3 regions of the Pseudodesulfovibrio alkaliphilus genome follow, and region 1 is predicted to be linked to each of the others. Evidence: predicted binding sites of a transcription regulator. Region 1 holds the regulator's gene; each other region holds the start of a gene.
What was found. Region 1 encodes sigma-54, which starts transcription at its own class of promoters, with help from an activator protein. Its sites were predicted from a motif close to CTGGCACGGNNNNTGCTT; they were not measured.
Positions count from the first base shown of each region.

Region 2: the regulator sigma-54 is predicted to act here: its motif matches at 7,919-7,936, upstream of GKC30_RS02115 (glutamine synthetase III family protein).
Region 3: the regulator sigma-54 is predicted to act here: its motif matches at 3,098-3,115, upstream of GKC30_RS10100 (LeuA family protein).

Region 1 covers NZ_WODC01000007.1:92,986-103,647, reverse strand. The annotation lists gene GKC30_RS11185 (HU family DNA-binding protein) at 24-317, shown strand; gene GKC30_RS11180 (UshA-like (seleno)protein family 2) at 318-1,175, shown strand; gene dapA (4-hydroxy-tetrahydrodipicolinate synthase) at 1,214-2,095, shown strand; gene GKC30_RS11170 (manganese-dependent inorganic pyrophosphatase) at 2,332-3,252, opposite strand; gene GKC30_RS11165 (PTS sugar transporter subunit IIC) at 3,347-3,991, opposite strand; gene GKC30_RS11160 (PTS sugar transporter subunit IIB) at 4,047-4,511, opposite strand; gene GKC30_RS11155 (PTS sugar transporter subunit IIA) at 4,508-4,957, opposite strand; gene rapZ (RNase adapter RapZ) at 4,960-5,841, opposite strand; gene GKC30_RS11145 (PTS sugar transporter subunit IIA) at 5,860-6,309, opposite strand; gene hpf (ribosome hibernation-promoting factor, HPF/YfiA family) at 6,312-6,851, opposite strand; gene rpoN (RNA polymerase factor sigma-54) at 6,887-8,293, opposite strand; gene lptB (LPS export ABC transporter ATP-binding protein) at 8,538-9,263, opposite strand; gene lptA (lipopolysaccharide transport periplasmic protein LptA) at 9,264-10,136, opposite strand; gene lptC (LPS export ABC transporter periplasmic protein LptC) at 10,150-10,662, opposite strand, start outside.
Region 2 covers NZ_WODC01000001.1:421,453-432,114, forward strand. The annotation lists gene GKC30_RS02085 (glycoside hydrolase family 3 protein) at 1-179, shown strand, start outside; gene GKC30_RS02090 (META domain-containing protein) at 278-760, opposite strand; gene GKC30_RS02095 (TrpB-like pyridoxal phosphate-dependent enzyme) at 876-2,219, opposite strand; gene GKC30_RS02100 (SIR2 family NAD-dependent protein deacylase) at 2,494-3,225, opposite strand; gene icd (NADP-dependent isocitrate dehydrogenase) at 3,399-4,541, shown strand; gene GKC30_RS02110 (hypothetical protein) at 4,876-5,565, shown strand; gene GKC30_RS02115 (glutamine synthetase III family protein) at 5,647-7,830, opposite strand; gene GKC30_RS02120 (RluA family pseudouridine synthase) at 8,277-8,924, opposite strand; gene GKC30_RS02125 (hypothetical protein) at 8,921-9,697, opposite strand; gene greA (transcription elongation factor GreA) at 9,782-10,276, opposite strand; gene GKC30_RS02135 (BMP family lipoprotein) at 10,600-10,662, shown strand, end outside.
Region 3 covers NZ_WODC01000006.1:78,985-89,646, forward strand. The annotation lists gene GKC30_RS10090 (metal ABC transporter solute-binding protein, Zn/Mn family) at 1-447, opposite strand, end outside; gene GKC30_RS15150 (hypothetical protein) at 794-922, opposite strand; gene GKC30_RS10095 (hypothetical protein) at 954-1,907, opposite strand; gene GKC30_RS10100 (LeuA family protein) at 1,946-3,055, opposite strand; gene nifH (nitrogenase iron protein) at 3,377-4,204, shown strand; gene GKC30_RS10110 (P-II family nitrogen regulator) at 4,249-4,596, shown strand; gene GKC30_RS10115 (P-II family nitrogen regulator) at 4,598-4,972, shown strand; gene nifD (nitrogenase molybdenum-iron protein alpha chain) at 4,994-6,631, shown strand; gene nifK (nitrogenase molybdenum-iron protein subunit beta) at 6,650-8,023, shown strand; gene GKC30_RS10130 (NifB/NifX family molybdenum-iron cluster-binding protein) at 8,096-9,295, shown strand; gene GKC30_RS10135 ((2Fe-2S) ferredoxin domain-containing protein) at 9,301-9,600, shown strand; gene nifE (nitrogenase iron-molybdenum cofactor biosynthesis protein NifE) at 9,825-10,662, shown strand, end outside.

The DNA of each region.
Region 1 (10,662 bases):
AAGGTCGGCTCGCGGCAAACCCAATGTTTCAGGGGGAAACCATGAACAAGAGCGAACTGATCAAGGCTCTTTCCGAACAGAAGAAAATGCATGTGGACGATGCCACCAAGGTGGTTGGTGCCTTTGTCGATTCGATCAAGGAAGCGCTCCTGCGCGGCGATCGGGTCGAAATCAGGGGCTTTGGCAGTTTCAAGATCAAGGATTACGAAGGCTATACCGGACGCAATCCGAAAACCGGCAGTGTCGTTCAGGTCCGCTCCAAGAAGCTGCCCTTTTTCCGCCCCGGAAAGGAGCTGAAGGAGTACATCAACAACTAGATGCGACGATTTTTTCTCTGCCTGCTGTTGTTGGCCGGGCTGTTTCAAGCCATTGCCGCGCAGGCGCAACCTGTTTTGACCATATTCTTCACGGCCAACACCTACGGCACGGTGCGGCCATGTCCATCCTGAGGGGGTCGAACCCTGGGGGGCGTGGCCCGGCGGGCTGCATATTTTTTTGACCTGCAAGCTGAGGATTCGCCCAGGCTGATTATATCGGGCGGATGGGAATTCATGAACCCTGACGGCACCATGCCTGACCCACGCATTGTCGATCGGCTCATCACAGCCTTTGAAATGATGCCTTACGACATCGGACTGATCGGCAGTTTCGAGTCGGAGATCCTTTCACGCTTGGGCCTTGAGCCTGAGCCCTTCAGGATGACAGCCGAGGCGTCGCCCTTTGTTGTGCTTGAATCATCGGCTGGAGACAGGATCGGATTCCTTCGTTTTCCTTCCCTTCCTTTGGGTGTAGACATTCCGTCGAGGCAGCTGATTCAGAAAATTTCCAGCCAGATCGAAGATCAGCGAGACTCGGTGCGTCTGCTGGTAGGCCTATCGGATTGGGGTTGGGTCGGAGAGCGTGAATATCTGGCCCAGCGGCCACCCGCTGTGCCGGATATTTTGCTTGGGAGCGGTCGCGGGTCAGGCGTCAACGGCCGCATCGAGGCAGATGGACGTTGCGTCTGGGTCCGTCCATATGACAAAGGGCAGACAGTCAGCGAGGTCCAGATTCGCGCATGGCCAGTGCGCTCCAAGGATTTTCGATGGAAGGAACCTGACACCATCCGGCCGCTGACCGTGGGTCTCGGCGACGACATTGATGACAACCCGGATGTGGACGCTGTGCTTCAGTAGCCGCGCCAGCCGGGAAAGATACCAGGAGGAGATGTTTTATGATACTCAGAGGAGCGTTCACAGCTCTCTCTACGCCCTTCAAGGACGGGGCCGTTGATGAAACCACCTATCGGGACTTCATCGAATGGCAGATTGATCAGGGTATTGACGGTTTGGTGCCCTGCGGCACTACAGGCGAAGCCGCCACCTTGAGCCACGAGGAACAGGGACGCATCATACGCATCTGCGTGGATCAGGTCCGACGCCGTGTGCCGGTTATCGCAGGGGCGGGTTCAAACAGCACCCGTGAGGCCGTCGAATTGACCCGGCTCGCCAGGGAGGCCGGTGCAGACGCCACACTGCAAATCACTCCCTACTACAACAAACCCACTCCCGAGGGACTTATCGCCCACTTCAAGGCCATTGCCGCCGAGGTGGACATCCCCATGGTCATCTACAACGTGCCGGGGCGCACCGGGTTGAATCTCCTGCCCAAGGATCTTAAGCGCATCGTGGACGCAGTGCCCCAGGCCATTGCGGTCAAGGAAGCGACAGGCAACATGTGTCAGGCCGCCGAGGTGATCGAACACTGCGGCAAGCGCTTCCAACTGCTCTCTGGCGACGATTTCACCGTGCTGCCCCTGCTTGCTGTGGGCGGTCAGGGTGTGATCTCCGTGATTTCCAATATCATGCCCAAGGCCATGAGCGACATGTGTCGCCTGTTCATGGAAAAGGACCATGAAGGCGCCCTCAACCTGAGCCTGAAGATGGCCCCGGTAAACCGCGCCATGTTCATGGAGACCAACCCCATTCCGGTCAAGACTTCCCTCAATCTCATGGGCATTTTCCCCAGGGCGGAATTCCGGTTGCCGATCGTCCCTTTGCGCGAGGAGAACGTGCCAAGGCTCGAAGGGGTGCTCAAGGAAGCCGGTCTGGTGTGATCCGTCCAGCTCATCGCCTTCTCGGGCGGAGTCGGTATGCAGCCGGCTCCGCCTTGTTTTTTTGATAATGCCTAGCATGGTTCAGCCAGCAAGAATTACCAAGCATGAAGGCGGAGGATTGTGCATAATATCACAATTATCCGCCAGCTACAGCCGGTCGACCGAGAAAGCAAAGGCCCGCCAGCACGATGCTGGCGGGCCCGACTTTGCGCTAGGATCAATCGTCTTTGGGGGTGTTAGCCCTTGAAACCCTTTTCAAAGCAGGGCACGACCTGCTTCTTGCGGCTCATGACCCCGTCAAGCCACACGGACTTGCCATCGGCCTTGACGCCAAAGGATTTCTCAACCACTGCGGGATCGTCGGAGGCGATGAGCATCTCGGTGCCTTCCTTCATGATGTCGGTCAGCAGCAGGAAGACGGAGTGGCGACCATCGGCCTTGACCTTCTCGATTTCGGCCTGGAGAGCAGCCTTGTGAGCGTCGAGCATGGACAGATCGACCACTTCGAGCTGGCCGATGCCGACCTTATTGCCGGACATGTCGAAATCCTTGTAATCACGGAAGACCAGGGATTCGGCCGAGGCGCCGTCGACAGCGGACTTGACTTTGAACATCTCCATGCCAAGGGCCATGACATCGCCGACGCCAGCGATCTTGGCCAGGGCCTCCACAGCGACCTTGTCGGCGTCGGTGGTGGTCACGGACTTGAACATGACGGTATCGCTCAAGATGGCGCAGAGCATGATACCGGCGATGTTGGCGGGAATCTCGACATTGTAAAAGTCGTACATGCTCTTGATGACAGTCGCGGTACAGCCCACGGGCCAGACCCACATCTCGAGCGGATTGGGAGTGGTGACATCGCCAAGCTTGTGGTGATCGACAACGGCGACGAGTTCACCTTTGTCCAGGTTGTCGATGGTCTGGGAAATGTCGGTGTGGTCGACGAGGATGATCTTCTGATCGGTGGCGTCGGTCACGATGGCCGGAGCGGAAAAGCCGAACTTTTTCAGCACGAACTCGCTCTCAGGAGCGATGGCGCCCTGGGTGATCGCCTTGGACTCCATGCCGCGCTTGGTGAAGAGGTCGGCGACAGCGATCGCGGAAGCGACGGTGTCGGTATCGGGGTTCTTGTGTCCTACAACCAGAATTGCCATATCAAGTCCTCCTAATCTGTTGTGTCCTGAACTCAGGATGGTACGCCCTCGAAATAGAATGTGAGGAATATCACAATCAACTCCGGCTGCCAAGCTAAAAGCGAGCCCACAGGGTGAAAAACATGAAAAGGATGATTCCGGCAACAAGCAGGATATAGGCCCGTCTGACCCTGAGCGCCATGACGCCGCCAAGAGTGGCAGCCACCCAAAGGTAGGACCAGGTCACGCCCAGCTCGGTGAAGAGTGCTGGATTGAGGGAAAAGAAGAATTCAAAAAAGTATGTGAGTACAAGCATGGCCGCGTAGAAAGCGAGGCCGGAATACACAAAGGTCCGACCTACGGAGCGCATGACGATGAGGGAGGGAAGACGCGGCGACTCAGGGTTGCGTACCCAGGCGAGCAGCTTGTTGTAGTTGACCTGATCCCGTTCCCGCAGGAGTGCCTCGAGACGGGTGCCCAACCAAGCCAGGGGCATGGAGGCAAAGAGTATGAAAAGGATGCGCCCGGGTTGATCGAGACCGAAAAAAGTCGTCAGCGACAGGGCCGCAAAGGTGGCCACAGTAAGATGCGGCGGTATGTAGGTGCCTACTGGAATGAGATCAAGCCAAAACAACTCGAAAAAAATCGAGATGCACAGACTTGTCTCCACATCGCCCGTGGCCAATCCCCAAAACAGGCCGATGACCAGAGGTCGTTCGAGCAACCCGATGGTCAGGGAGACTCGAAACAGGGAAAACAGGGCAAAAAAAAAGCGACCGCAGCGAACCAGAGAAAGGGGTTGGACAGTGCCATGGCTAGAACCTCACCTGAACAGGGTCGTTGGGCACACAGCGGAAATCAAGTGTTACTCCCTTGCGCGAGAGGTGCCTGAGGCATCCCTCGTCATCGGCGGACAGGGCCACGCTTGGCGATACCTGCCGTTTGCCGGGACTGTAGTGGACGTTGCCGATGTTCAACACGTCAAAGGAGAAACCGCAATCATAGGCGCGTCTGGCGTCGGCGCAGTTTGAAAAGAGAACCAGAATATCGATCCGGTCGCGGTCTGAACCAAGGCTTGCCATGGCTTCCATCACCGCCTCCACCTCGACGAAGGTGCTGGCGATGGTCTGGGGGATGGCCAGAGACATGATCTCCTGCTGAAGGATGTCGTCGGCCAGCTGGTCGTTGGCCACCACAACCATGCTCGCGCCCGTGTAGGGCAGCCATGTCTCGATAATCTGTCCATGGATAAGGCGGTTGTCGATGCGAACCAGATTCATGACGCCTTGCCCTTGGCTGCGGCCCGCTTGCGGAGCATGGCACCGGCAACCTTGATGCCCTGCATTCCGGCATCCATGGCCTTATCGGCCAGGGCGTCAAGGTCCATGAGCCGGGACTGCAGTGTGGCCACCAGCATGGGCAGATTGACGCCGGTAATGACCTCAAGCCGTTCCGACTTCATGAGCGACAGGCTCATGGTGGTGGGAGAACCGCCGAAAAGATCGGTCAGGGCCACGACCCCCCTGCCCTTTTCCACGGATTTGATGGCCTTGCGGATGGCCTCCATGGATTCGTCCACGCCCCGGTCCACATCCACGCCGACGGCCAGACAGTGCTGTTGGGGCCCCAGCACCATCTCGGCCGCCTCAAGCAGAGTTTCACCAAAGGAGCCGTGTGTGACCAGCACCACGCCCACCATGGAAGTGTCTTCGTTCTTCGCGGCCATGATTATCCCAGTTCCATGTGTCTGTGTTCTATGGTGACTGCATACCCTTTTTTCTTCAGTGTCGCCAGCACCGATTCGGCCACGGCCACCGAGCGATGGCGTCCTCCGGTGCAACCCAGGGCCAGGGTGATGCGATAGCGCCCCTCGTCAGCATACAGCGGCAGGATATATGTCAGAAATTCCAGAAATCTGTCATTAAACTCCACTCCCACCTGACTGCCCAGTACAAAGTCGGAGATGGTCTTGTCCAGACCCGAAAGCGGTCGAAGCGCTTCGTCGAAATAGGGGTTTGGCAGAAAACGCAGGTCAAAGACGAAATCCGCTTCGCTCGGAACTCCGTACTTGAAGCCGAAGGTGATGATGTGTACCCGCATCCCCCGGCCCAATTCCTCGATGGCCGACCACTTTGTCTGGATCACGCGGCGCAGATCGTGGACCGAGTAGTCCGAGGTGTCGAGCACCAGATCAGCGCTGGCGCGAATGGGGTCGAGCAGCGTCTTCTCCTGTTCCAGGGCCTGTTCCAATCCCAGCGACTGGCTCTCCAGGGGGTGGGGTCTGCGGGTGGTGGCGTAGCGCCGCATCAGCTCGCCCAGCCTCGCTTCGAGAAAGAGTACCTGAGGCGAGATGCCCATGGCGGCCATCTCCTCAAAGGCGATGTCCCATCCTTCCAGGAATTCCGGCTGGCGCATATCCATGCCCAGGGCCAAACCGCGATACTTCGTGTCTTGTTTGAGGATCAGGCCTGCTATCTTGGCCGACATGCCTGACGGCAAGCCGTCGATGCAAAAAAAACCGAGATCCTCGAAAACCTTAAGTGCGGTGCTCTTGCCCGAGCCCGAGATGCCGGTCACCACGACCACGGGAAAGGTATTGGCAGGTGTCACGGCATGACTCCGGGCGGTCTAAACCTCTTCGAGGAGCTTCCAAAGCGCCTCGAAGTCCTCGGCCCCAATGAATTCGCGACGGAAAGCCTCGTCCTTGAGGACGCGTGAAACCTGGGCGAGGATACGCAAATGCATGCCGGCCACTTTTTCCGGGGCGAGTACGAGAAAGAAGATGGTGCATGGTTTGTGGTCCAGCGCCGTGAACTCGACGCCGGAAACGCTCCTGCCAACCACTACAATGACCTGTTCCAAGTCTTCGAGCTTGCCGTGGGGGATGGCAATGCCGTCGCCTATGCCCGTGGTGCCCAGGTTTTCGCGATCAAGAAGGACACGGACCGCATGGTCCGTGTCCATTTCAGGATATTTCTCCCCCACCGGGGTGAGGAGTTCCGCGAGTACCTCCGGCTTGGAGCCGGAGACGAGATCGTACAGGACAAGATCCTTGTCCAGGTAATCACCGAGTTTCATGCTTAATTTCCAGGATCGATCAGACCGAAGTCGCCGTTCTTGCGCTTGTAGATGACATTGACGCCCTCGGTCTCCGCATTGCGGAAGACGAGGAACTCGTTGTCGAGGGAGTCCAACTGCAGGGCTGCCTCGTCAACGGACATGGGCTTGGGTTCGTATGTGTCGGTTCCCACAATGGTCGGGCCGGGTTTTCCCGCCTTGCCTTCATAGGAAATGAAGTTCATCTGGACCTTGTTGCCACGGGCCTGCCTGCTGCGATCCTTCATCTTCTCGCGCATGCGTCGCAGCTGTGCCTCCAGCTTGTCGAGGACCATGTCGATGGTCGAGTACATGTCTTCGGAATCTTCATAGGCCGAGATGTGGATACCGTCGGCATTGAGGATTATATCAGCCTTGTGACGAAACTTGTCCACCAGCAGGTTGACCTGGAGGTCGGCCTCCGCGTCGGAAACATACTTGCCCACCTTTTCAAAGCGCTTCTGCGCATATCCCTTGAGATGATCAGACGGCTCAAAGTTCTTGAAAGTGAAGCTTATGTTCATACATTCCTCCTGGTTGAATGTGTGGAAAGCCTGCCTTAGAAATACTGCTTTCTCTTGGAGGACGAGGCAATGCCCATGGCGGAACGGTATTTTGCAACCGTGCGCCTGGCGATGTTCACCTCCAGTTTTTCCTGGAGAATCTCGCCGATACGCTCATCGCTCAGGGGCTTTTTCTGGTCCTCCGCGGCGATCATCTGCTTGATGAGCGCCTTGACACTTTCCGAGCCCACCTGGGAGCCGTCGTTGAGGTCCAGCGCACTGTTGAAGAAGAACTTCAACTCGAAGATGCCGTGTGGGGTGGACACATACTTGCTGGTGGTGATGCGGCTGACAGTGGACTCGTGCATCTCGATATCTTCTGCCACCTCCTTGAGGATCAGAGGTTTGAGTTTTGTCACACCTTCCTCAAAGAATTCACGCTGAAAGCGGACAATGCTCTCCACTACCTTGTACAATGTTCTCTGCCGCTGGTACAGGCTTTTCATCAGCCAGGCGGCCGAGCGCATTTTCTCCTGAAAGTAGTCCTTCTCCTTGTTTCTGGCACCCTGCATGGTTTCCATGTAATAGGAGTTCATCTGCAGCCTGGGCAGTCCGTCCTCGTTGAGAATGATGACGAAGTCGTCCCCGTATTTGTAAACGAAGACATCGGGGCTGACATAATGCGGCTCGGTGCTGGAGAAATGCGACCCGGGCATCGGGTCGAGGGTTTGCAAAAGCTCAATGTACGACTTGAGATCGTCCATGGAAATCTTGAACTTGCGGGCCAGAGGCTTGAAACGGTTCTTTTCAAGGTCTTCCAGATGATCGCGGACCAGGGAAACCAGGATGGGGTCGTCGAAGCCGAGCACTTCCATCTGGACCAGCAGACATTCCTGCGGGGTTCTCGCAGCGATGCCCACCGGGTCGAGCCGCTGAACCCGAAGGACGACGGACTCCACTTCCTCGGGCGCGACCTCGGCCATGGCCGCCATCTCTTCTGCTGACGCCTGGAGATACCCATTGTGGTCAAGGTTGCCGACAATCACCTCGCCGATGGACAACTCACGTTCGGTGAAGTCGGAAAGCCGCATCTGCCAGCCGATGTGACCTTCCAGCGATGGTTTTGAGGCCAGCCGGGCCTCGAAGGACAGCCCTTCTTCGGGAACCTCCAGATCGCGGGCCGTGGATTGCTTGGAAGTGCTCGAAAACTCACCGAGGTAGTTTTCCCAATCCGCAGTACGGACAAGCTCCTCCTCGGCCTGGGATTCGGTCAGTTTCTCGGGCTCGCGAATCTCGGTTTCCACCTCGGCTTCATCGAGAAAGGGATTCTCCATGAGCTCCTGCTGAACGGTTTCGAGCAGTTCCAGGCGGGAGAGCTGCAGGAGCTTGATGGCCTGCTGCAGCTGCGGTGTCATGACCAGCTGCTGGGAAAGCTTGAGTTGCTGCCTGAGTTCCAATCCCATATTCTAGACCTCTCGGCGCGGGCTCCACATGGCTCCGCGCCGGGGGTTCGCGACAGTTTTTTTCACCGATCCATTCAACTCCTGCTTTCAACCCTGCCACACATCAAAGCAGGAAGCAATATCTGCCTGATAACCATCTGACAAGCTTGCATTATTCAGATAGGATTATCGGCATGAAAAAAGTGTACCAACGATTCACCCCGCTGTAAATCGCCAAGAACGGATGCAAGGGGAAAAAAGACGTTTAGAGGCGGAAGTCCTCACCCAGATATATCTGACGGGCGCGACTGTCTTGCACGATCTCTTCGGGGCTGCCCTCAAGGATGACCGTGCCCTCGTAGACGAGATAGGCTCTGTCACATATGTTAAGTGTTTCCCGAACATTATGATCTGATATGAGGATGCCGATGTCCATGCTCTTCAGCACGGAGATGATCTCCTGAATGTCGATAACCGCAATGGGGTCGATGCCAGCGAAGGGCTCGTCGAGCAGGATGAACTTGGGATCCATGATCAGGGCTCGGGCTATTTCGAGCCTGCGGCGCTCACCGCCCGAGAGGAACATGGCCGCCTGGTCCGCCAGCTTGGTAATGGTGAACATTTCCAGCAACTCGTTGGCCCTCTTGTGTTGGGCGGCGGGGGGCAGATCCGTTTGCTCGAGGATTATCTGGAGATTCTCGCGTACCGAGAGTTTCTTGAAAATGGAACTCTCCTGGGGCAGATAGCTCACGCCCATGCGGGCCCGCTCGTGCAGGGGCCTGTCGGTCAGTGGTTCGCCATCAAGGGAAACATGGCCTGTATTGGGCTTCACGATGCCCACCAGCATGTAGAACGTGGTGGTCTTGCCTGCCCCATTGGGACCGAGCAGGCCGACCACCTCGCGACGGTGCACCTCAAGGTTGATACCGTGCACCACCTCCTTTTGGCCATAGCGTTTGGAGAGGTTGGCTGCGACAAGTCCGTCCGGCATCTACTGCACCTTGATCTTTTCGGGGGTCAGGAAGATGGCCTTAACGCGCTTGCCCTTGCCGCCCACCACTTCGCTGCGATTCTCGCGGACATGGAAGTTGATCACCTCGCCGGTCAGGCTGTTGGGGCCGTCCTGGAGCATGGGATCATCCTCCATGCGAAGCAGTTGATCCTCCACGAAATATGTCAGCTTGCCGCAGGTGCCCTCGGTGCTGCCTTTTTTGGCCCGCACGGTCCCTTCGGCCACGATGCGCTCAATGCCGTCCACGGAAAACTGTTTGCCGGTACTTGAGGAAAGAAAGGCCGAAAGCCGGTTGGCCCAAAGGGTCAGCTCTCCGTGCACGGCCACCACATTGCCGATAAAGGTGACAGTCCTGCTGTTTTCGTCATAGGTCATGCGATCCGAGGTGATCTTGACAGGAACCCGGCTGGGATCGACGCCCACCTGGATGGGGGCAGGCGGGGTCGGGGCGGCCGGGGCCTTGACCGAGCCCTCGCCCCGGGCCGGGCCGGAGTCTGTTGTCTGGGCGGTGTCCGTAGCGCCGGGCAGAGGCGCACCGGCCGACGGGGACGCGATCACCTCCAAGGCTTTGCCCTCCACAGGGCTCAAAAACCTAGCATTGGCATAGCCCAGGGCGCGGCTTTCGTCGCGCTCGGCCTCGGTGAGGTCAAAGACCGCATACCAGCCGTCCTTGGGAAAATCGACCCTGACGCGCTGCCCCTTGGTCAGGGTGAGCACATGCTCGCTCCGCGGAGAGCGGGCCTCGCGCACGTTGAGATTGCTTGCAGCCTCGCGCACCTCGCCCCAATCGGCCCCGAAGGCCGGGGAAATAAAGGCGAGCAGACAGGCCGCAGCAATGAGCCATCGTGTCATATTTATCAAATGCTTACTCCCTGCCCTGGTCCTGAAACGGACTCGTGTCAAATCCCTTGGGCGCGAACAGCGCCTCGACGCCGCCGGCCGCCTTGAGGTCGAGGCTGACCATGTCTATCTCCACGGCTGCTGCCGTGAGCGTCATGTCCGGGCGGCGTACGGTCACGCCCCCCTTGAGATACACCTTGTCTATGGCCCCTACATAATCAAGATGCGCCGCGTCGAGGGCCATGACCCCGAACCGCCCGGTGACGTTGTCGAACAGGGTCAGGTTGTCGTTGGGCTGATCCACCTCTCCCCTGTCGGCCTTGACGTACACCTCTTGACGCTCCTCGCCGAAATAGGCGGAGAGCTGTGGCCGGGTCACGCCCACCAGCTTGCGTTCCTGGTTGTATTTGGCCTCGGTGGCCAGCAGCTTCCAGGTCATTGCCCCTTTTTTGCCTTGCACCAGCTCAATGTCCTCGGCTGTAATATCGGCCTCGTCAAGCAGTTGGGTCCGGGATTTTTCCGTCACAGGCTGGACGGT
Region 2 (10,662 bases), on a different contig from region 1:
CCATCGAGGCCGGGGCGGACATCCTGCTCATCGGCAACAACCTGACCTACGACCCGGACGCGGTGCGCCTCGCCCACGGCCGGATCACGGCCATGGTCCGCGACGGAATCATCGCCGAGGCACGGATCAGGGAGTCCTTTGAGCGGATACTGCGGCTCAAACAGAATCTGCCCGAATAGCCGCGACAAGACGCCAGCCACGCACAAGGCCCCGCGCATCACAGGATGCACGGGGCCTTTTTGCATTGATAGACATGGGCAACGCCCGCAGGAGCCCTCTACCAGAGCCACCCGGAAGAGCCGGTGGTAAGCCGGACGGGGCGCAGGGACTCCTCCATGGTCAGGTCCACATCGCTGCCCGCAAGCCTGACCCCGCTCACGCGGCGCAGAAAGGAAAGATAGGAGAAAGCCTGCTCGTCCAGGGCCGGGCCACAGGACGTGCCATCATGGGTCAGATCGTCAATATGGAGTACGCTCCCCTCAAGGACGTAGCTGCCGCTGAAGGTGCCGCAGCCCGCGCCGCCGCTCACGCTGCCGTCAGGGAAAAACTCGATGGTCAGCGGCTCCTTACCCACCACCGAACGGCCGGACAGGGACCCCACGGTCCATTTTTTGCCCACCAGGGCGCTTCTGACCGCTTCGGGGTCCACCGGGGCTGCTTCCTTGGAGCCGCATCCTCCGGCCATAATGAGGGCGGGCACAAGGACGAGGGCAAGGGCAAGGGCGGCCAGCTGGGGCATTGGACGCGTCGCATTGGGCATGAACTGTCTCCTTGTTGATTTCTGCCCCCAAGTGGTACCAGTCGGCGCAACCCATTGGCAAGAAAAAGGCCCGGCCCCCCTTCGCCGGGCCGGGCCTGAGTGGGCAGCGGGAGGATTACTCGACCACGGGGCAGCGCTTCAGCGCCTCCTCAATATCGCGCTGGGGCAGCTCGAAGTTGGTCAACAGCCCATGGTTGAAGGCATCGTAGGAGGCGAGATCAAGCAGGCCGTGGCCTGAGTAGAGGAAGACGACGACATCGTCGGGCCCGGCCGTTTTGGCCGCCTCAATGGCCCCCTTGATGGCGTGGGATGTCTCGGGCGCGGGCAGAAACCCCTCGGTCTCAAGGAAGAGCCGGGCCGCCTCGAAACACTCGGTCTGGAAGTAGGCCACGGGCTCGCACAAGCCCTCGGCCACCACATTGCAGACGATGGGCGCGTCGCCGTGATAGCGTAGGCCGCCAGCATGGATGGGCGCGGGCATGAAGTCGTGCCCCAGGGTGTGCATCTTGACCAATGGAGTCAGCCGGGCCATGTCGCCGTAGTCGTAGCGGTATTCCCCACGGGTCAGTGTCGGACAGGCCCGCGGCTCCACCGGAATGAAGCGGACCGGGTCGCCCGCCAGCTTCTTGGGCAGAAACGGCAGCACCAGCCCGCCGAAGTTGGACCCGCCGCCCACGCAGCCCACCAGATGGGTCGCTTTCTCGCCGATCATGTCGAGCTGGGCCTGCACCTCAAGGCCGGTGATGGTCTGGTGGATGATGACGTGGTTGAGGACCGATCCCAGGGCGTACTTGGTGTTGTCGTGGGTGGCGGCGTCCTCCACCGCCTCGGAGATGGCCAGCCCAAGCGAGCCCTTGCAGCCCGGATCGCGGGCCAGCATCTCGCGGCCGGTGCGCGTCTGCTCGGAGGGCGAGGCGAAGATGGTGCCCCCGTAGGAGTTGATGAGCATCTTGCGGTAGGGTTTCTGCTCATAGCTGACCTTGACCATGTAGACCACGCACTCAAGCCCGTACTGGGCGCAGGCAAAGGACAGGGCCGTGCCCCACTGGCCCGCGCCGGTCTCGGTGGCCAGCCGCTCCACGCCTTCCATCTTGTTGTAGTACGCCTGGGGCACCGAGGTATTGGGCTTGTGCGACCCGGCAGGAGAGACGGACTCATCCTTGTAGTAGATGCGGCATTTGGCGCCGATGGCCTTCTCGAGCCTGTCTGCCCGGACCAGGGGCGAGGGCCGCCAGAGCCTGTAGATATCCTGCACCGCCTCGGGAATGTCGATGAACCGCTCCTGGCTCATCTCCTGGGCTATGAGAGAGTCCGGGAAGATGGGGGCCAGCATGTCCGGGGTAATGGGCTTGTGGGTCTCGGGATTGAGCGGCGGGGCCAGGGGCGTGGGCAGATCCGGCATGGGATTGTACCACTGTGTGGGCATCCTGTCCTGAGGCAGAAAGATCCTTTTGAGCATGAAACTCCTCCAAACTGTTGCATATGGTCCCCGGGCGGGCAATGACGCCGGCCGGGCACGAAAAAGCCGCCGGTTCGGCAACCGGCGGCTCCACAGGCCCTTGACCGCGCACGGCGAATGGCCGCCGTCGGCAGACGGCGGGCACGCCCGGACGCGGGCTCAGGACCGGGGCCGCTTGACGTTGCGCCACCCGCGTCCGCAGAAATAGGAATGCGATATGGGTGTGTTCATGGCTTTCTGGGTACGCTCAATGGCCCGTCCGAGTCAAGCCGGGTCAGGAAGCGGTTCCGGGAACCATCTCGGGCAGGATGACCCCGGCCGGTCCGTGCAGGGCGAAATCCATCAGCCCGGTGCTGGGCGTGGGCTCGGCATTGATTTCCACGGTGACGGCCCCGTGATCCCTGGCCAGCTGGTGAAAGGAGGCCGCAGGCTGGACAAGGCCGGAGGTGCCCACCGAGAGAAAGACATCCACGTCCCGAAGCTGGGCCACTGCCAACCGCAACACCCCGGGCGTCAGCGGCTCCCCGAACCAGACCACGCCAGGCCGCAACAGATGCCCGCAGACCGGACACTCGGGCAGGGGCGGCAGCGCACTGCGGTCCTCGCGGGCGTGGGTGCAGACCGTGCAGCGCACCTGCCACAGACTGCCGTGCATCTCCACCAGCTTCCGACTCCCGGCCTGACCGTGCAGCCCGTCCACGTTCTGAGTGATCAGAAGAAAATTCGGAATCAGCCGCTCCATGGCCGCCAGGGCCAGATGGGCGGGGCCGGGCTCGCACCCGGCCACCAGGGTTCGCCGCCAGTTGTAGAATTCCCAGACCAGCTCCGGGCGGGCCGCAAAGGCGTCTGGCCGGGCCAGATCCTCGGCGCGATGGGTCTTCCACAGCCCGTCCTGACCGCGAAAGGTGGGCACCCCGCTCTCGGCCGAAACGCCCGCCCCGGTAAGCACCACCACTTTCCTGCCCGGATCGAGCAGGGCCTTGACCATTTCGATGTTCGCCTGCATCTCGTCCCTTACCGGCTGTTGAAAAACGACTATCTACAGTATTCATGTTCTTGTGACCGTCTGCGAGACCGGGTAGCGGCTTGCAATCCGGCCGAATAAACGTCATAGTCCGCTTCCCGTTTTACTCAATCCCAACCGAACATCCGCTGTTTCATCTCGCGAAGGAGGACGCTTTGGCTGAAAAGACCATCTACTACATCGAAGGTGACGGCATCGGCCCCGAGGTCTGGAAGGCCGGACGCCCCGTACTCGACGCCGCCGTGGCCAAGGTTTACGGCACGGCCAACTCCCTGAACTGGGTCGAGCTGCTGGCCGGCGAGCGCGCCTATGCCGAGACCGGCGAGCACCTGCCAAAGGCGACCATGGACGCCCTGGCCGGGGCCGAACTGGCCATGAAAGGCCCGCTCCAGACTCCGGTGGGCAAGGGGTTCCGCAGCCTCAATGTCACCCTGCGCCAAGTCTTCGACCTCTACGCCTGCATCCGCCCCATCAAGTACTTTAAGGGAATCGAGTCCCCCGTCAAGCGGCCCGATCTCGTGGACATGACCGTGTTCCGCGAAAACACCGAGGATGTCTACGCGGGCATCGAATACCAGTCCGGCAGCGCCGAGGCCAAGAAACTCATCGAATTTCTGGCCGACGAACTGGGCGCAAAGGTGGACATGAGCGCCGGAGTGGGCATCAAGCCCATCACCCCGGCCGGGTCCAAGCGGCTGGTCAAGCGCGCCATCGACTTCGCCCTGGAACACGGCAAGCCGTCGGTCACGCTGGTCCACAAGGGCAACATCATGAAGCACACCGAGGGCGGCTTCCGCGCCTGGGGCTACGAGCTGGCCGAGCAGGAATACGCTGGCAGGGTCGTGCGCGAGGGCGAGGACGGCAGCGGCGTGGTCATCAAGGACCGCATCGCGGACGCCATGTTCCAGAACGTGCTCATGTACCCCGAGCAGTATTCGGTCATCGCCACCACCAACCTCAACGGCGACTACATCTCCGACGCCCTGGCGGCGCAGGTGGGGGGCCTGGGGCTGGCCCCTGGCGTGAACATGGGCGACACCCTCGCCTTTTTCGAGCCCACCCACGGCACGGCCCCGACCATCGCGGGCAAGGACATGGCCAACCCCGGCTCGCTGATCCTCTCCGGGGCCATGCTCCTGGAGCATATCGGCTGGACCGAGGCCGCATCCCTCATCCACGCGGCCATGGAAAAAACGCTTCAGGACGGCAGGGTGACAGTGGACCTCGCGGCCCAGATTCCCGGCGCAACCCAGGTGGGCTGCCGGGAGTTCGGCGAGATTCTGCTGGCCAACCTGTAGGGCTGTTGAAAAACAACGATCTGCTTCGTTGCTCAAAAAGGTCAAGGCCTCGCGTACCTGAAGTACGCTTCGGCCCTGACCTTTTTTCGTGCTTCGCATCTCACCATTTTTGAACAGCCCCGGCATTGAGATTTTCAGAGGATTACTCGTTGGAACGACCAGATCATGAACAAGGGCCGCCCCCGAGATGACGGGGGTGGCCTTTTCGTTGTTCTCAAGGCTGGCTCCACAGCCTTGGGCGGGCCGCGAACCCGCGCCCTGTCGCGGTTTCCGGCCGATTTCGACCGGGATTGTTTGACCAGCCGGAAAACCTGCGGTAACTTCACGCATTACCATGACCGCACGACTCCGCCATATGGGCCGCTTCATCCGGGCCGCGCCCTGGCCCTACATGACCGGGCTGGCCTCGCTCCTGCTCGCCTGTGCGCTAGCGGGACTGGGCCTGACGCACCTGGCCCAGACCAACCCGGCCCGGGCCGTGGTCCTGGGCGGATGGGGCGCGGGCTGGCTGGTGGTGGGTCTCTTCGCCATGGCCGACGGGGTGTCCCGCTACCGCGAATACCAGCGGATCAAGGCCATGCTCCTGCGTTTCGGCTATTCCGAGCGCATCCTCGAACCCCTGGCCCGCTCCCGCTGCCAGCGCGATGCCGCCCTGCTGGCCGCCCGCGAGGCCGGGCACGGCGACTGCGCCCGCGCCTACTTCACCGCCCTGGGCTACCGCTGGTACCACATCCTGCCCGATTCGGTCATGCGCAACCCGCTGGCCTTCCTGCGCCCGAGCTTTCTGCGCTCGTCGTTTCTGCCCGGCAAAAAGGGGGGGCGCCGCGAGGCAGCGGACGCCAAAGCAACTACCCCGGCCGCCGCGCCGGAGCTGTCTGTCCACACCGGCCACCTCCGGCCCGACGGCGTGGCCCGGCACGGAAAGCAAACCGAAACGCAACTCTCGACTCCGCGGTCGAGATGCCTCCCCAGCGTTCAGATGCCGTCAGAATGCGCTCCGGGCACAGAGGGCTCCCACGCCTAACCTCTCCCCCCATCTCCCCAGGCACAAACAAAAAGGCCCGCCATGACGGCGGGCCTTTCGTGTTTGGGGGCTTGGGAGGCGCTACTTGATGAAGAGCATCTCCTGGTAGCTGGGCAGGGGCCACAGGTCGTCGGCCACCACGCACTCAAGGGCGTCGGCCACCTCGCGCACGGCGAGCATGGCGGGCAGGATCTTCTTGGTCTTGTAGACCGCCTCTTCTTCCACGGACTTGAAGCTGGCTTTCCCCATCAACTTCTCAAGGGCTTCGGTGTTGGCCTGGAGCTTGCGCAGCTTGGCGGTGATGTCCTGGAGAATGGCCGTGGTCGGCTCGATGCCGGCGGCCTTCATGCTGGCGGCGGTGGCGGCCAGCTCGCCCTGGTAGCGGATGGCCGCGGGCAGAATGATGGTCCTGGCGATCTTGCACACCAGCAGGGCCTCGGTCTTGATGGCCTGGTTGTACTGCTCGTGGTAGATCTCCACCCGGGAGTGCAGCTCGGCCTCGGAAAGGACGCCGTACTTGCCGAACATCTCGACCACGTCGGCATCGCCGATGCAGGGCAGGCAGTCGGCGGCGGTCTTCAGATTGGGCAGGCCGCGCCGCTTGGCTTCCTTCTGCCACTCCTCGGAGTAGCCGTCGCCGTTGAAGATGATGTGGCCGTGCTTCTTCATGATGGCCTGGATGACCTTCTGGCAGGCAGCACCGAGCTTGGAGGCGTCGCCCTTGGTAATCTTCTCGATCTCGTCGCAGACAAAGTCGAGGGATTCTGCCAGCATGGTGTTCAGGGCCACCTGGGCTCCGGCGATGGATTGGTTGGAACCCACGGCGCGAAACTCGAAACGGTTGCCGGTGAAAGCGAAGGGGCTGGTTCGGTTGCGGTCGCCCGCGTCCATGGGCAGCGGGGGCAGGGTGTCCACGCCCACGGTCAGGCAGTCCTTGGTCTTGCATCCCTTGAGGCTGCCCTTTTCGATCTGCTCGAAGATGTCGGTCAGCTGCTCGCCGAGGAATACGGACATGATGGCCGGGGGGGCCTCGTTGGCGCCCAGGCGATGGTCATTGCTGGCCGTGGCCACCACGGCCCGCAGCAGTTTGCCGTACTTCTCCACGGCACGGATGGTGGCCGCAGTGATGGTCAGAAACTGCATGTTCTCGTGCGGGGTGTCGCCGGGATTGAACAGCGAGCCCTGCGAGGGGGTGGAGAGCGAGAAGTTGAGGTGCTTGCCTGAACCGTTGATGCCCGCAAAGGGCTTTTCGTGCAGCAGACAGGCCATGCCGTAGCGCTTGGATACGGACTTCAGCGTTGTCATGAGAATCTGGTTGTGGTCGGTGGCCAGGTTGGACTGCTCGTAAATGGGCGCGATCTCGAACTGGCCGGGGGCCACCTCGTTGTGGCGGGTCTTGACCGGCACACCCAGCTTGTACAGCTCACGCTCCACTTCGAGCATGAAGGAGAGCACCCGGCGCGGGATGGCGCCGAAGTAGTGGTCGTCAAGCTCCTGGCCCTTGGAGGGCTTGGCCCCGAACAGGGTGCGGCCGCAGACCATCAGGTCGGGCCGGGCGAAGTAGAAGTTGCGGTCCACCAGGAAGTATTCCTGCTCGGGCCCGGCATTGGACACGACCATCTCGCCGTTGTCGTTGCCAAACAGGGAGAGGAAGCGGCGTCCGGCCTTGTTGATGGCCTGGTTGGCGCGCAGCAGCGGGGTCTTCTTGTCCAGGGCGTGTCCCTTCCAGGAGACGAAGGCCGTGGGGATGCACAGGAAGGTGCCGTTGGGATTCTCGATGATGTATGCCGGGTTGGTCACATCCCAGGCGGTGTACCCACGGGCCTCGAAGGTGGCCCGCAGACCGCCGGAGGGGAAGCTCGAGGCGTCGGGCTCGCCCTGGATGAGCAGCTTGGGATCGAACTCGGCGATGGCCCCGCCCTCGCCGTCCGGGGTCAGGAAGCCGTCGTGCTTCTCGGCGGTCAGGCCGGTCAGCGGATAGAAGACATGGGTGTAGTGGGTGGCGCCCTTGGAGAGCGCCCATTCCTTCATGGCCGCGGCCACCGGGCCGGCGATGGCGGGGTCCATCTTCTCCCCGGCCTTCTTGGTCTTCATCAGGGACTTGTACACGTCCTTGGGAAGCATCGCCTTCATGACCTTGTCGCTGAAGACGTTGGACCCGAATATCTGCGCCGGGGAGGTCTCGGCGAAGTTCAGCGGCTGATTGGTGGGTTTGTAGTTGGTCACCGCAGCGATGGCGGTCTGACGTGTCTGGTATCCGCTCATGAATGACTCCTTATCAGGCAAGTGGAAGATGTTTCCGGACAGAGCCGGACCAAAGGGCAGCCTGCCCCGACTGTCTTGCCCGCCCCTCTACCAAGGAACGTGCCAAACAGAGAAAATTCATCAAGAACAAATAGTTAAACAAAATCAGCCAGCATGGCCTCTGACAAAATAATACGAAAATGTATCACAATTGCTCTTCCTGCCGCTTTCAGGTTTCATTTTTGTGAAACGAAACGTACTTTTCTTCCAACGCTTCGAAATAAATGCTTAATATTATCACATTAATGAGAAACCGGCCTCTGCGTACCGCTGGCAAGACCGCTACCAGTCCCCAAGGACTGGCACGGATCGGTCATGCCGCGGCATCTCTTTGCATTTTTACCAAAAACGTCACAAACGGCTTTGCCATACCTGAGTGCGCCGGAAGGATGAAGGATCAGGGGGGATCAGAAGGGGGGCGGCGACGAGAACTCCATGGGCTGGCGTGTGGCCGGATGGCGGAAACGCAGGGTCGAAGCGTGGAGCCGGAGCTGCCCCGGCCCAGTGCCCGTGCCATAAAGCCGGTCGCCGACGATGGGAACCCCGAGGCCCTTGGCGTGAGCCGCATGAAGGCGGAGTTGATGGGTCCGGCCGGTCAGAGGCATGAACTCCACACGGGTGCGCCCGTCCTCGACGCCGAGCTTCCGCCAGCGGGTGACACCCGGCTTGCCGCCCTCGGGATCGTAGACCTGGCGGGGCCGGTCGGCCGGGTCGAGCCGGAAGGCCAGTTCGATGACGCCAGCGTCCTGCGCCACCACCCCGTCCAGCAGGGCCACATAGCGCTTGCCCACCAGCCGCTGCATGAACTGCCCGGACAGGGCGCGGTGAGCCCGTACGGTCAGGGCCATGACGATGAGGCCGGAGGTATCCTGATCCAGACGGTGGACCGAAGGCTGGTCGAGACACTCCGGGAACAGAGCCTTGAGGCGGCTGACCACGCAATCCTGGTTCTCCGGCCCGCGACCGGGCACAGAGAGCAGACCGCCGGGCTTGTCCACCACCACGAAAAGCGGATCGCGGTGGAGGATGGAGAGTCCTTCCGGGATGCGGATCATGCCGGGTCGAGCCCGCAGAGCATGTGGCCGAGAATGCGGCCGCATTTCTGGGAACAGGAGGTGTAGACCCCGCCGTGTCTGCGGGTGCCCGAGCGGTTCTCGCGGCCAAAGTAGAACTCGGCAACGCCCAGAGGGATCAGGTTGTGGCGGGCCGCATAGCCCAGCAGCTTGGGTGCGCAGCAGTCTCCCGTGCCCGCGGGGATGCCGCTTTGGCCAAGCACGATCTCGGGCAGGGGTTTCGCCTCGTTGCGGAAATTGGGGATGCGATAGAGGGCGTGGATGTCGAGCATGAGGGCCCGCGAAATCTCCGCCCGTTTGGCGGCCAGGACAGCCCGTCCGGGGTCGCCCTCGGGCAGACGCTCCATGTCGCGGCCAAGCCGCTTGATCAGCCGCTCCACCCCGGAGCTCATGGCGGCCAGTTCTTCGGTATTCACCAGAGGCGGCACCCAGCCGGGCACATGCCACACGCCGTTGAGCTGACCCGAGAACGCCTTGAGAACTCCGGTGCGCCCCTGTTGATCGCGGCAGACGAGGACACCGAACATGTGCCCGCGGGCCTCGCCGAAGAGGGATGCGGTGGAGAGGGCAGGGTCCGCGGCCTCGGCATTGACGTGCATATCCACCCGCCCGGCGCTGGTCAGGCTATGCAGCAACTCCCTGGCCTGGGCCAGGGCAGGCCCCACGGGCAGGGAATGGGCCCTCCCGCACCGGGCGCAAAACCCGGAGCAGGCGGTACGCCCGTCGCCCTCGACAGATATTTCGATTGGTTCCATCAACATATAAACGTACAGTGACCCCACCGCTGTGTGCGATGGGGCCACTGTACACCGAAGGCAGATGGGAACCAAGTGCAAAATCTACCTGATGTTCAACCCCGCTGATCCCAGGAACCGGACGGAGAGAATCTCGTACTCGATGCGGCCTCGCGGGGCGTCCACCACGACCTCGTCGCCGGCCTCCTTGCCAAGCAGGGCGCGGCCCATGGGCGAGAGCACGGAAATGGAGCCGTTCTTGTGGTCAGCGTCGTCCGGGCCGAGCAGGGTGAACCGCTTGGTTTCCTCGGTCTCAATGTCTTCGATCTCCACAGTGGCCCCGAATATGGCCCGCTCGCCTCCAAGGGTGTCGAGGTCGAGAACATCGAAAAGCGGCATGCGCGAGTTGATGTAGGTGATGCGGGCCTCAAGCATTCCCTGGCGCTCGCGGGCGGCGTCGTATCCCGCGTTTTCGCTCAAGTCGCCCTCCTCGCGGGCCTCCTTGATGGCCTGAATGATGGCGGGCCGCTGCGCCCGAAGCTCTTCGAGTTCCTGTCTGATCTTTTCAAAGCCTTGTTTGGAAATGGGAATTCTGTCCATTGCGTGTTTCCTTCCTGATTATGATAAGGTAAAAAAAAAGAGCAGATGCGCGGCTACTCGTGAAAGGGACCGCGCCCCTGCGTTCGTCGTCTCGTGTGCGTGACAATTGAATACATAGAACATGAACGCACACTGGTCAAGCCATGAAGACGCCAATTCCACATTCCTCAGTTGACACGATCGGGCCGAGTGTTTCACAAATACCACTTTGCGCGGCGGGAAACAGGAAGGTTCCCCGCCTTTCCCGCAGCCTGCCCACAGGCCGGGAAACCCAACCGCCAGACGCCTGCCCAGACGGCGGGCAACCACAAATGGAGGATTCGATGTCCAAGCTACGCTCACTGCTTTTCGTGGCGCTTTCCGTGGTGTCCATGGCCGTGCTGCTC
Region 3 (10,662 bases), on a different contig from region 1:
GTCGTGATCGTGCCCATGGTCGTGCTCATGTCCATGATGGTGGTGCGCTGCGCCGTGGTCATGGCCATGCCCCTCGTCGTCGTGATGGTGATGCGCGTCCATGGGGAGTTTCTCGATTCCCCGGGCCGTGGGCACGATGCGCAGGGACGGGTTGGCGCTGTTGATGCGCGGCAGCCAGATATTCTCAAAGGTCACGCCGATGGAGAAATACGCCTTGGCCTTGGCCAGGGCGGCCATTTGCCTGGGGGTCGGCTCGTAGGTGTGGGGGCTGGCGCCTGGCATGACCAGCACGGAGACCTGGGCCAGATCGCCAGCGATCCGTTCGACAAAATACTTCTGGGGCAGGATGCTGACAAAGACCGGAGTCTGGGCGCGGGCCGGGCCGACACCCAGGGCGGCGGCCAGGAAAAAGGCAAAAGCGGTCAGCAGGATACGTTTTTTCATCATACGCATGGTTCCTCTGATGTGCGCCGTGCAGGGCGCGGTTGACGGTGTGAGTCGGAGAGGCAACAAGTTTGCATGATGCAACACGGTTGCAAAGGTGTCAACAGCGTCTGGATTGCGACTGCTGACGAGCCGGGGCCATGCCTGTTTTCATTCCAGGCAGGGCGGTCGACGAGACAGGAAGAGGCCGTGGTAAAAGCTTGGTATGCTTGAGTCTGCCGTGTGCGGATGGTTTGCCGCCCTTGTTTCTCGCCCCTCTGGCCTTTGGCCGGAAAACGGGCAGACCGATCCGCCGGGCATCGGATCGTGGTTGGCGCCAAGGTTCCTGGCGGGCGTCAGATCGCAGTTGTTATTGACCGGGCAGGGAGAAGCGGGTGTGGGCCTGGTCCAGGCCGGACAGGGCGGCCCCCAGCGCCCCGGCACACGACCCGATGTGGATGGCCTCGGCGGACAGGTCGAGGTTCAGGGTCTCCCACATCGCCTTGTGGGGCGCATGGCCCGGTTGTTCTTCAGCAGATGGTGCAGCGCAGGTCAGGCAGCCCCCCTGCCAGCCCGGAGAGCCATGGGGCTGTGAAGAAAACGTGCCCCTCCAGGGGAATATGGACAGGCGGGGCGTTTTCGGCCTGGGTGATGATCACCGCATCCGGGGTAAATTGAATGCTCATGGGTATCATCTCGCGCTCGCCGTCGCCGCACAGGCTCTCGCGCTGGGTGGGGGCAAAGGTTGCAAGTCGGCCGTCAGGGCTGATGGCGGTCAGTCGCGTGCGTATGGTGATCACGCGGGAAACGGTGCCATCTGGGTGAAAGGCCAGGGAGTTGCTGTCTCCGTTGATGCCCAGGGCATCAGGATCGTGCGCCAGAATCTCTCCGGCCGGAGTTTCCACTGCCGCGGGCCGGGCCGGTTCAACGGAGCGAATCTGGCCATCGGGGTGGAAGGACACGCCAATACGAGTATCCACCATGCCCGCCGGAGTGTTGATGGACACGGTCTGGCCAGGCCAGAAGGTAAGACTGCGTATCGTGCCCGAGGGGTGGAATGCCGCGCCGATGAGAGTGGTCGTGAGTATGCCCGCCGGGGTGAGCAGGGTGACAGGCCGGGCAAGCTCTGCTTCGTCCTCCTGGGTCCAGTAGCCGGAGAGCCTTCCGTTGAGGGGAAAGACCCGGCTGAGGGAGCCGTCTGCATGAAAGGTGAGCAACTCCGCAGGGATGCTGCCCGCAGCAGAAGGGATGACCCTCTGCGATTCCAGGGGCAGTGCCTGTAGTGTCCCGTCCGGGTGAAATGTTATGGGCCGGACTTCCTTTTTGCGGAGTTCCCGGGCGGTGAACTGGGGCACAAGCTGGCCGACTGGGGTGTTGAGGACGCACGGTCCGGCTGGCAGACAGGCGCGAAGCGATCCGTCGGGATAGGTTGCCGGCGCTTGGGCGACAGGGATCATGCCGTGGCGGGTGGTGATGGTCTGCATGGGGCGCTCCTTGTTGAGGTTGTCGGGCGTTGGTGGTGCTAACCGGATTCCGCGAAGCGGGCGGCCAGTCCTGCGAATTCGTCGCTGGACAGGGGGCGGCCCTGCTCCCGGGCCAGGCTTCGCACAGCCTCGACCAGAACGGGCAATGCCTGTTCCGTGCAGTGGAAATCGAGATGGCCCAAGGCGTCTGTCACGGCTTTGCGTCCGCTTTTGCCGCCCACGGCGATGCGGCGGTCCATGCCGAGGGACGCCGGGTCATACGGTTCAAAGAGGTTCGGCGACTTGTTCAGGGCGTGGGCGTGCAGGCCGGACTCGCAGGCAAAAATGTCTTCTCCGGCAACGGCCTTGGTCCTCGGGATGGGCACTCCTGCAGCCCTGGAAACGAAGCGGCAAAGCTCGCGCAGCCCGCCGGGGCGGTAGCGGCGGGTGCCGGTGTTGAGGGTGAGGTGGGCGGCTAGCTCCTCGGTTGCCGCGATGCCGGAGCGTTCGCCGATGCCGAGTACGCTGGCGTCGGCATAATCCGCGCCCGCCTCAAGGGCCGTGATCGCATTGGCCGTGGCCATCCCGAAGTCGTCGTGGCAGTGGACGGCCAGATCAATGCTGAGTGCTGCCCGGAAGCGGGCGACCAGATCGTATGTCCGCCTTGGGGTGAGCTGGCCCAGGGAGTCGGAAAGGCGCACCCGCGAGGCGCCGGACCCGGCTGCCGTGAGGGCTGCGGTCCGGGCGAATTCCAGGTCGGCGCGTGAGATGTCTTCAAGACCCACGGAAACATAGCCCACGCCGAGCATCCGGGCAGCGAGCACGGTTTGTGCGATGCGTTGGAGCACGCCCGGCCGGTCGATGCCGAGCCGTTTGCGGATATGGGCATCGGACACCGGCACGCCGATGTTGATCCCATCCACGGGCAGGGCCGCCGCTCTTGGCACGTCTGATTCGCGACAGGGGCACCAGACGCTCAGACGAGTCCGCCCGGCCCTGGCGCGGACCCGCCGGGCCAGGATGTCCATGTCCTCCTGCCCCACCCAGCCGAGTTCTATCTCCTCGACTCCGAGATCAATCAGCGCGTTGGCGATGGCCTCCCGCGTATCAAGGGAGAAATACGCCCCGAAGAGCTGCGCCCCTTCCCGCAGCGTCGTGTCTATCAGCATGTTCCGGCTCCCAGGTTACGGTGTGGTCTTCACGTCCTCCCCGAGCATGAAGGATGCCAATGGGCATGGTGTGAGCAATACTATGGATTTCAATACGTTTTCACGGACATGGATCAACGGGAGATGTGCCTTCAGGAATGTAGGCAGCCACACTTTTCGTAGGTTCACTCTGTCGCCGCCGACATATTCGTAGGTTGGCGGCACAGCGCATTGATTTAAAGATATCCTTTAATTTCAGAAAGTTATATGCTGCAATCGACAGTGGCACACCCTTTGCCATGGAGGGGTATCAACGCGAACCAACCCCTTAGGGAGGAACACATGAGAAAAGTTGCGATTTACGGAAAAGGCGGCATCGGCAAGTCCACCACCACACAGAACACCGTGGCCGGTCTGGCCGAGATGGGCCGCAAGGTCATGGTCGTGGGCTGCGACCCCAAGGCGGACTCCACCCGTCTGCTGCTTGGGGGCCTTGCGCAGAAGTCGGTCCTCGACACCCTGCGCGAAGAAGGCGAGGACGTGGAACTCGACGATATCCGCAAGCCAGGGTTCGGCGGAACATGGTGTGTGGAGTCCGGCGGTCCCGAGCCGGGCGTTGGTTGTGCGGGCCGCGGCATCATCACCTCCATCAACATGCTTGAGTCCCTGGGGGCCTATGAGGAGTCCGAGGGTCTCGACTACGCCTTTTACGACGTGCTCGGCGATGTGGTCTGCGGCGGGTTCGCCATGCCCATCCGCGACGGCAAGGCCGAGGAGATATACATCGTCTGCTCAGGCGAGATGATGGCCATGTACGCGGCCAACAACATCTGCAAGGGCATCATGAAGTACGCCGAGTCCGGCGGGGTGCGGCTTGGCGGCCTCATCTGCAATTCGCGCAACACCGACCGCGAGGCAGACCTGATCACCGAGCTGGCCAGCAAGCTGGGCACCCAGATGATCTACTTCGTCCCCCGTGACAACGACGTGCAGCGCGCCGAGATCAATCGCAAGACCGTCATCGAGTGGGACGGCGCAGTGTCCCAGGCCGACCAGTATCGCGGGCTGGCCAAGGCCATCGACGAAAACAAGATGTTCGTCATTCCCACCCCCCTGGAGATCGAGGAGCTGGAACAACTACTCCTCGATTATGGAATCATGGAAGCGTAGCCAATCAAATTGTCTAAAAATCAACAGTATAGGAGGGAGCGGAAATGATGATCATGGTGAGGGCGATAGTGCGCCCGGAAAAGGCGGACGACGTGCTTGCGGCCCTGATGGACAACGGTTTTCCGGCAGTGACCAAATATTCCGTGGCCGGACGAGGCAAACAGCGCGGCATCAAGATCGGCGAGGTCACCTACGACGAAATTCCAAAGACCATGCTCATGAGCGTGGTCAAGGAGGCGGACAAGGACTTTGTCATCTCCACCATCATGGATGCAGCCCGCTCCGGCGTGAAGGGCGCGTTCGGAGACGGCAAGATCTTCGTCTCCCAGGTGGAGGGTGTCTACACCATCAGCTCGGGTGTCAACGAAACCGCCGTGGCCGGGGAGGCATAGCATGAAGGAAGTCATCGCAGTAGTGCGTATGGACATGATGAACCGCACCAAGGCCGCCCTGACCAGTGCCGGGGTGGACGCCTTCTTCGCCCACGAGGCGCAGGGCCGGGGCAAGGGGTTCGTCAACTCCAGCGTACTCGAAGGCGCGGAGAGCGGCTACGAGGAGGCGGCCGCCGTTCTGGGCGAGAAGGGCAAGCTCTACCCCAAGCGCATGGTCACCGTGGTGGTCGGGGATGACATGGTCGCGGACGTGGTGGAGGCCATCACCGCCGTCAACCGTTCCGGCAAGCCCGGCGACGGCAAGATATTCGTCCTGCCCATCAATGACGCGGTCCGGGTGCGTACCGGCGAGAAGGGCGCCAAGTCCATAGCCTAAGTTCTGCAAGGAGAGAGTGAAATGGCAAAGACCAGCAAGGCGGTGCGCTTCGACCCCGCGGACATCAAGGAAGAGCTTCTCAAGAAGTATCCTCCCAAGGTGGCGAGAAAGCGCGCCAAGCAGATAATGATCAACGAGGCCCAGGAGAGCGAGACGCCGCCCGAGATCGTGGCCAACGTCCGTACCATCCCCGGCATCATCACCATGCGCGGCTGCACCTATGCGGGCTGCAAGGGCGTCATCATGGGGCCCACCCGCGACATCCTCAACATCACCCACGGCCCCATCGGCTGCGGCTTTTACTCCTGGCTCACCCGGCGCAACCAGACCGATGCGGGCGAAACCGGCGAGAACTACATGACCTACTGTTTCTCCACGGACATGCAGGATCAGGACATCATCTTCGGCGGCGAGAAGAAGCTGACGGCGGCCATTCAGGAAGCCTACGACCTCTTCCACCCCAAGGGTATCTGCATCTTCGCCACCTGTCCGGTGGGCCTCATCGGTGATGACATCCACGCCGTGGCCCGCAAGATGAAGGAGAAACTTGGGGACTGCAACGTCTTCGCCTTTTCCTGCGAAGGGTACAAGGGCGTGTCCCAGTCCGCCGGCCATCACATCGCCAACAATCAGGTCTTCACCCATCTGGTGGGCGAGAACCAGACCCCGCCCGAGGGCGAATACAAGATCAACCTGCTCGGCGAATACAACATCGGCGGCGACGGGTTCGAGATCGACCGCGTACTCAGGAAGTGCGGCATCACCAACATCGCCACCTTCTCTGGCAACTCCACCTACGCCCAGTTCGCCTCGGCCCAGCACGCGGACTTGAGCGCGGTCATGTGCCACCGCTCCATCAACTACGTGGCCGACATGCTGGAGACCAAGTACGGCATCCCCTGGATCAAGGTGAACTTCATCGGAGCCGAGGCAACGGCCAAGTCCCTGCGCAAGATCGGCCAGTATTTCGGCGACAAGGCGCTCCTGGACCGCATTGAGGCCGTCATCGCCGAAGAGATGCCAGAGGTTCTGGCCGTGGCCGCAGACGTGAAAACCCGCACTCAGGGCAAGACCGCCATGCTCTTCGTGGGCGGCTCCCGCGCTCACCACTACAACGAGCTCTTCCAGGAAATGGGCATGAAGACCCTGTCCGCGGGATACGAGTTCGGCCACCGCGACGACTACGAGGGACGCGAGGTCATCCCGCACCTGACCGTGGACGCCGACTCGCGCAACATCGAGGAGATCGAGGTGGAGCCCGACGAGAAGCTCTTCCGGGCCCGCAAGACTCCCGAGGAGATCAAGGCCCTGGAGGACGCCGGGTACACGTTCAAACACTACGACGGTCTGAACGCGGACATGGACAAGGGGTCCATCATCATCGACGACCTCAACCAGTACGAGGCCGAAAAGCTGGTGGAACTGCTCAAACCGGACATCTTCTGCGCCGGTATCAAGGAGAAGTTCTCCATCCAGAAGCTGGGCGTGCCCATGAAGCAACTGCACAGCTACGACTCGGGCGGACCCTATGCGGGGTTCAAGGGTGCCATCAATTTCTACAAGGAAATCGACAGGCTCGTGAACAGCCGGGTCTGGAGCTATCTCAAGGCTCCCTGGCAGGAGAACCCTGAACTGACGGCCACCTTCGTTTGGGAATAAGAGAGGGAGATCAAAGATATGCTACTCAGACACACACCCGCGGAAGTGGCCGATCGCAAGGCCCTGGCCATCAATCCGGCCAAGACCTGCCAGCCCGTCGGCGCCATGTACGCGGCCCTCGGGATACACGGCTGCCTGCCGCACAGCCACGGTTCGCAGGGCTGCTGCGCCTATCACCGCTCGGCCCTCACCCGCCACTACAAGGAGCCGGTCTCGGCCGCCACCAGTTCGTTCACCGAGGGCGCTTCCGTGTTCGGCGGTCAGGCCAATCTGCTTCAGGCCATCAACAACATCTTCACGGTCTACGAGCCGGAAGTGATCGCCGTACACACCACCTGCCTCTCCGAAACCATCGGCGACGATCTCAACCAGATATTCGAGAAGGCCCGGCGCGAGGGCAAGGTGCCCGAGGGCTGCACCCTGGTGGGCGCTCCCACCCCGAGCTACGTGGGCTCCCACGTCACCGGCTTCTCGAACATGGTCAAGGCCATGGCCCAGCTGGCCGAGCCTTCGGGCAAGAAGAACGGCAAGGTCAACATCATTCCCGGCTGGGTCGAGCCCGCGGACATGGCCGAGATCAAGCGGCTGGCCGCCCTGGTGGGCGTTCCCGTGACAGTGTTCCCGGATACTTCGGGCGTGCTCGATACCCCGCTTACCGGCGAGTACAAGATGTTCCCGGACGGCGGTGTGACCGTCATGGAACTCAAGGCCAGCGGCGACGCCATCGGCACCCTGGCCCTTGGCGAATGGTGCTCGGCCGATGCCGCCCGCTGGCTCGACGCCAAATGCAAGGTGCCCTGTACTGTCCTGGACATGCCCTTTGGCCTTGCCGCCACCGATCGCTTCATCGATGTGCTGCGCACCGTGGCCGGGGTGACGGTGCCCGAGGCCGTGGCTGTCGAGCGGGGGCAACTGGTGGACCTCATCTCGGACATGCACCAGTACCTTTACGGCAAGCGCGTGGCCCTGTGGGGCGACCCGGACCAGCTCATCGCCATGTGCGAGTTCCTGGTCAGCCTTGACATGCAGCCCGTGTATGTCGTCACCGGCACTCCGGGCAAGAAGTTCGAAGAGCGCATTCAGAATATCTGTGCGGACAGACCCTTTGAGGTCAAGGTCAGAGCCAAGGCCGACATGTTCCTGATGCACCAGTGGATCAAGAACGAGCCCGTGGACCTGCTCATCGGTAATTCCTACGGCAAGTATATCGCCCGCGACGAGGATATTCCCCTCCTGCGCTGGGGCTTCCCCATCCTGGACCGCCAGGGGCACCAGTACTTCCCCACGGTCGGCTACAGGGGCGGGTTGCGGTTGCTTGAAAAAATGCTCGACCTCTTCCTCGAACGCAAGGACCGCGACGACCCGGAAACCACTTTCGAGCTCGTCCTCTAACCACACCGGGCGCCCGCGGCGGGGACGCCTCCCCCCGTCGCGGGCCGAACTCAAGGACAGGCAAGGAAACCCATGGCGATTTCAGCAAAGGCACGCGCGAGCCACCCCTGTTTCGGCCCTTCGGCGCGTCGCAGCCAGGGACGGGTGCATCTGCCGGTGGCACCACGGGCCGTGGCACGCACCCGTTTTGTCCCGGAGTCGGTTACGGCGCCGTCCGGGCCGGTCATGACCCCGGAAGAGGCCCTGGCCATGCTCGATCTGACCGTGGCCGATGGCGCATCCGTGGGCATGGCGGGCATTACCGGCCCCGGCGACCCCATGGCCACGCCCGAGGCGACCTTGCAAACCTTGCGGCTGGTCCGGGCCAAGTACCCGGATCTGCCCCTGTGCCTGACCACTCTGGGACTGGGGCTGGCACCCCTGGCAGGGGATTTGGCCGCCATCGGCCTCTCCCACGTCACCCTGCTGGTGGACGCTGTCTCCGCCGAGGTGGCCGAAGGGGTTTATGCCTGGATTCGGCCCTCCACCCGGACCGTGCCGCTGCCTCTGGCCGCGCAGATGCTGGTGGAAGAACAGCGCAAGGCCGTGAAGGCCCTGGTCGAGGCCGGAGTGACGGTCAAGGTTAACGTCACGGTCCATCCCGAGGTCAACGACGATCACATCGAGACCATTTCTCGGACCATGGCCGGACTCGGTGCCTCCATCATGACCGTGGTCCCCCGGTGGACCGACGGGGAGAGCGGCGTTGTCCGGCCGGATATGGATCTGCTGGCTGCCGTGCGCGAGAAGGCGGCCCGGTACATGGTCCTCACGCCCTCATGGGGCGAGTGCGGCGATGTGCTGGCGGCAGCGGAGAATCCGCAGCGGGCATCGCTGCCCCGACCTGCGCCGGGACGGCCCAATGTGGCTGTGGCCAGCGCGGGCGGCATGGACGTGGACCTGCACCTGGGCCATGCGGCGCGGCTGCTCGTCTATGGCCCGCGTGAGGATGGCCTGGCCTGCCTGCTCGAAACCCGCGACGCGCCCGAACCGGGCGGCGGAGACGGCCGGTGGGAGGCGCTCGCGGAGACCCTGTCCGACTGTTTCGTCCTGCTGGCGGCCAGTGCCGGAGAGCGGCCAAGGGAGATTCTTAGCCGTCGTGGCGTGGCTGTTCTGATCACTGAAGACGGGATCGAGGGAACCGTGGACGCCCTCTACGGTGGCGGCCGGAAAGGCAAGGGCTGCAACACGGCAAAAGCCGCAACTGGCGGCGCATTACACAAAGGAGAATGAGACACATGGCTACCCCCGCGAGAATGATCATCTGTTGTCAGAGCTTCCGGGCTCAGGGCGACCCCAAGGGCATCTGTCACAAGCAGACCGACGGGTTCCTGCAATATATCGAGGAGGAACTCATCGACCGGGGCATCGACGCCCTGGTGGTGGCATCCACCTGCCTCAAACAGTGCGAGGCCGGGCCGGTCATGGTCATTCAGCCCGAGAATTGGTGGTTCAAGGGCGTTGCCAGCGAAGAGGCCATCGACGCCATCCTCGACGCTCTGGAAGACGGCGAACAGTGCGCCGAATACGCCCTGTAGAAAATCGAGAGAGCCGATGCCTGTCGCCTGTCGCCAGACTCCCGGAACGCAACGCCCAGGTCGGCGGCGCGTTCTGCCCGCCATGAACGCCGTGGCAGGGGAGCCCTCCGCTTCGGGGTGCGACGGGCCGGGGCGGTCCCGCCGCCGCTGACGGCGGCGGGACCAAGGCCCTGGCAGGAAATGATTTTTTGGCCTTGCTTGCAAGGCGAGCAGTGGAGGAACACATGAACACAGGCATACTCGAAGAAAGAAAGGACCAGATCCACCGGGCCGGCGAAGGGGCCATCGACATCGCCTGCAATCGCGACTCCCTGGCCGGCGCCGTCAGCCAGCGGGCCTGCGTCTTTTGCGGATCGCGGGTGGTGCTCTACCCCATCGCCGACGCCCTGCATCTGGTCCACGGACCCATCGGCTGCGCGGTCTACACCTGGGATATCCGGGGCGCACTTTCCAGCGGCCCCGAGCTGCACCGCCTTTCCTTCTCCACTGATCTTCAGGAGAAGGATGTCATCTTCGGCGGCGAGAAAAAGCTCGAAGCGGCCCTGGACGAACTCATTGACCGCCACGCGCCCAAGGCCGCCTTTGTCTATTCCACCTGTATCGTGGGCATCATCGGCGACGATATCGAAGCCGTGTGCCGCCGGGTGAGCGAGAGCAAGGGCATCCCGGTGCTGCCGGTCCAGTCCGAGGGATTCAAGGGCAACAAGCGGGCCGGGTATCTGGCCGCCTGCAAGGCCATGTCCAGGCTGGTGGGCACGGGCGACACCTCGGGCATCTCTCCTGTTTCGGTCAACATTCTCGGCGACTTCAATCTGGCCGGGGAAATCTGGATCGTGCGCGACTATTTCCGGCGCATGGGGGTCGAGGTGGTGGCCAACATCACCGGGGACGGCCGGGTGGCCGATCTTGCGCGATGTCACGGCGCGGCCCTGAATCTGGTCCAGTGTTCGGGCGCCACCCTTGATCTGGCCAGGATGATGGAGGAGCAATACGGCATTCCGTTTGTGCGCGTCTCCTATCTCGGCATCGAGGACATGGCCGACTCCCTCTATCAGGTGGCCG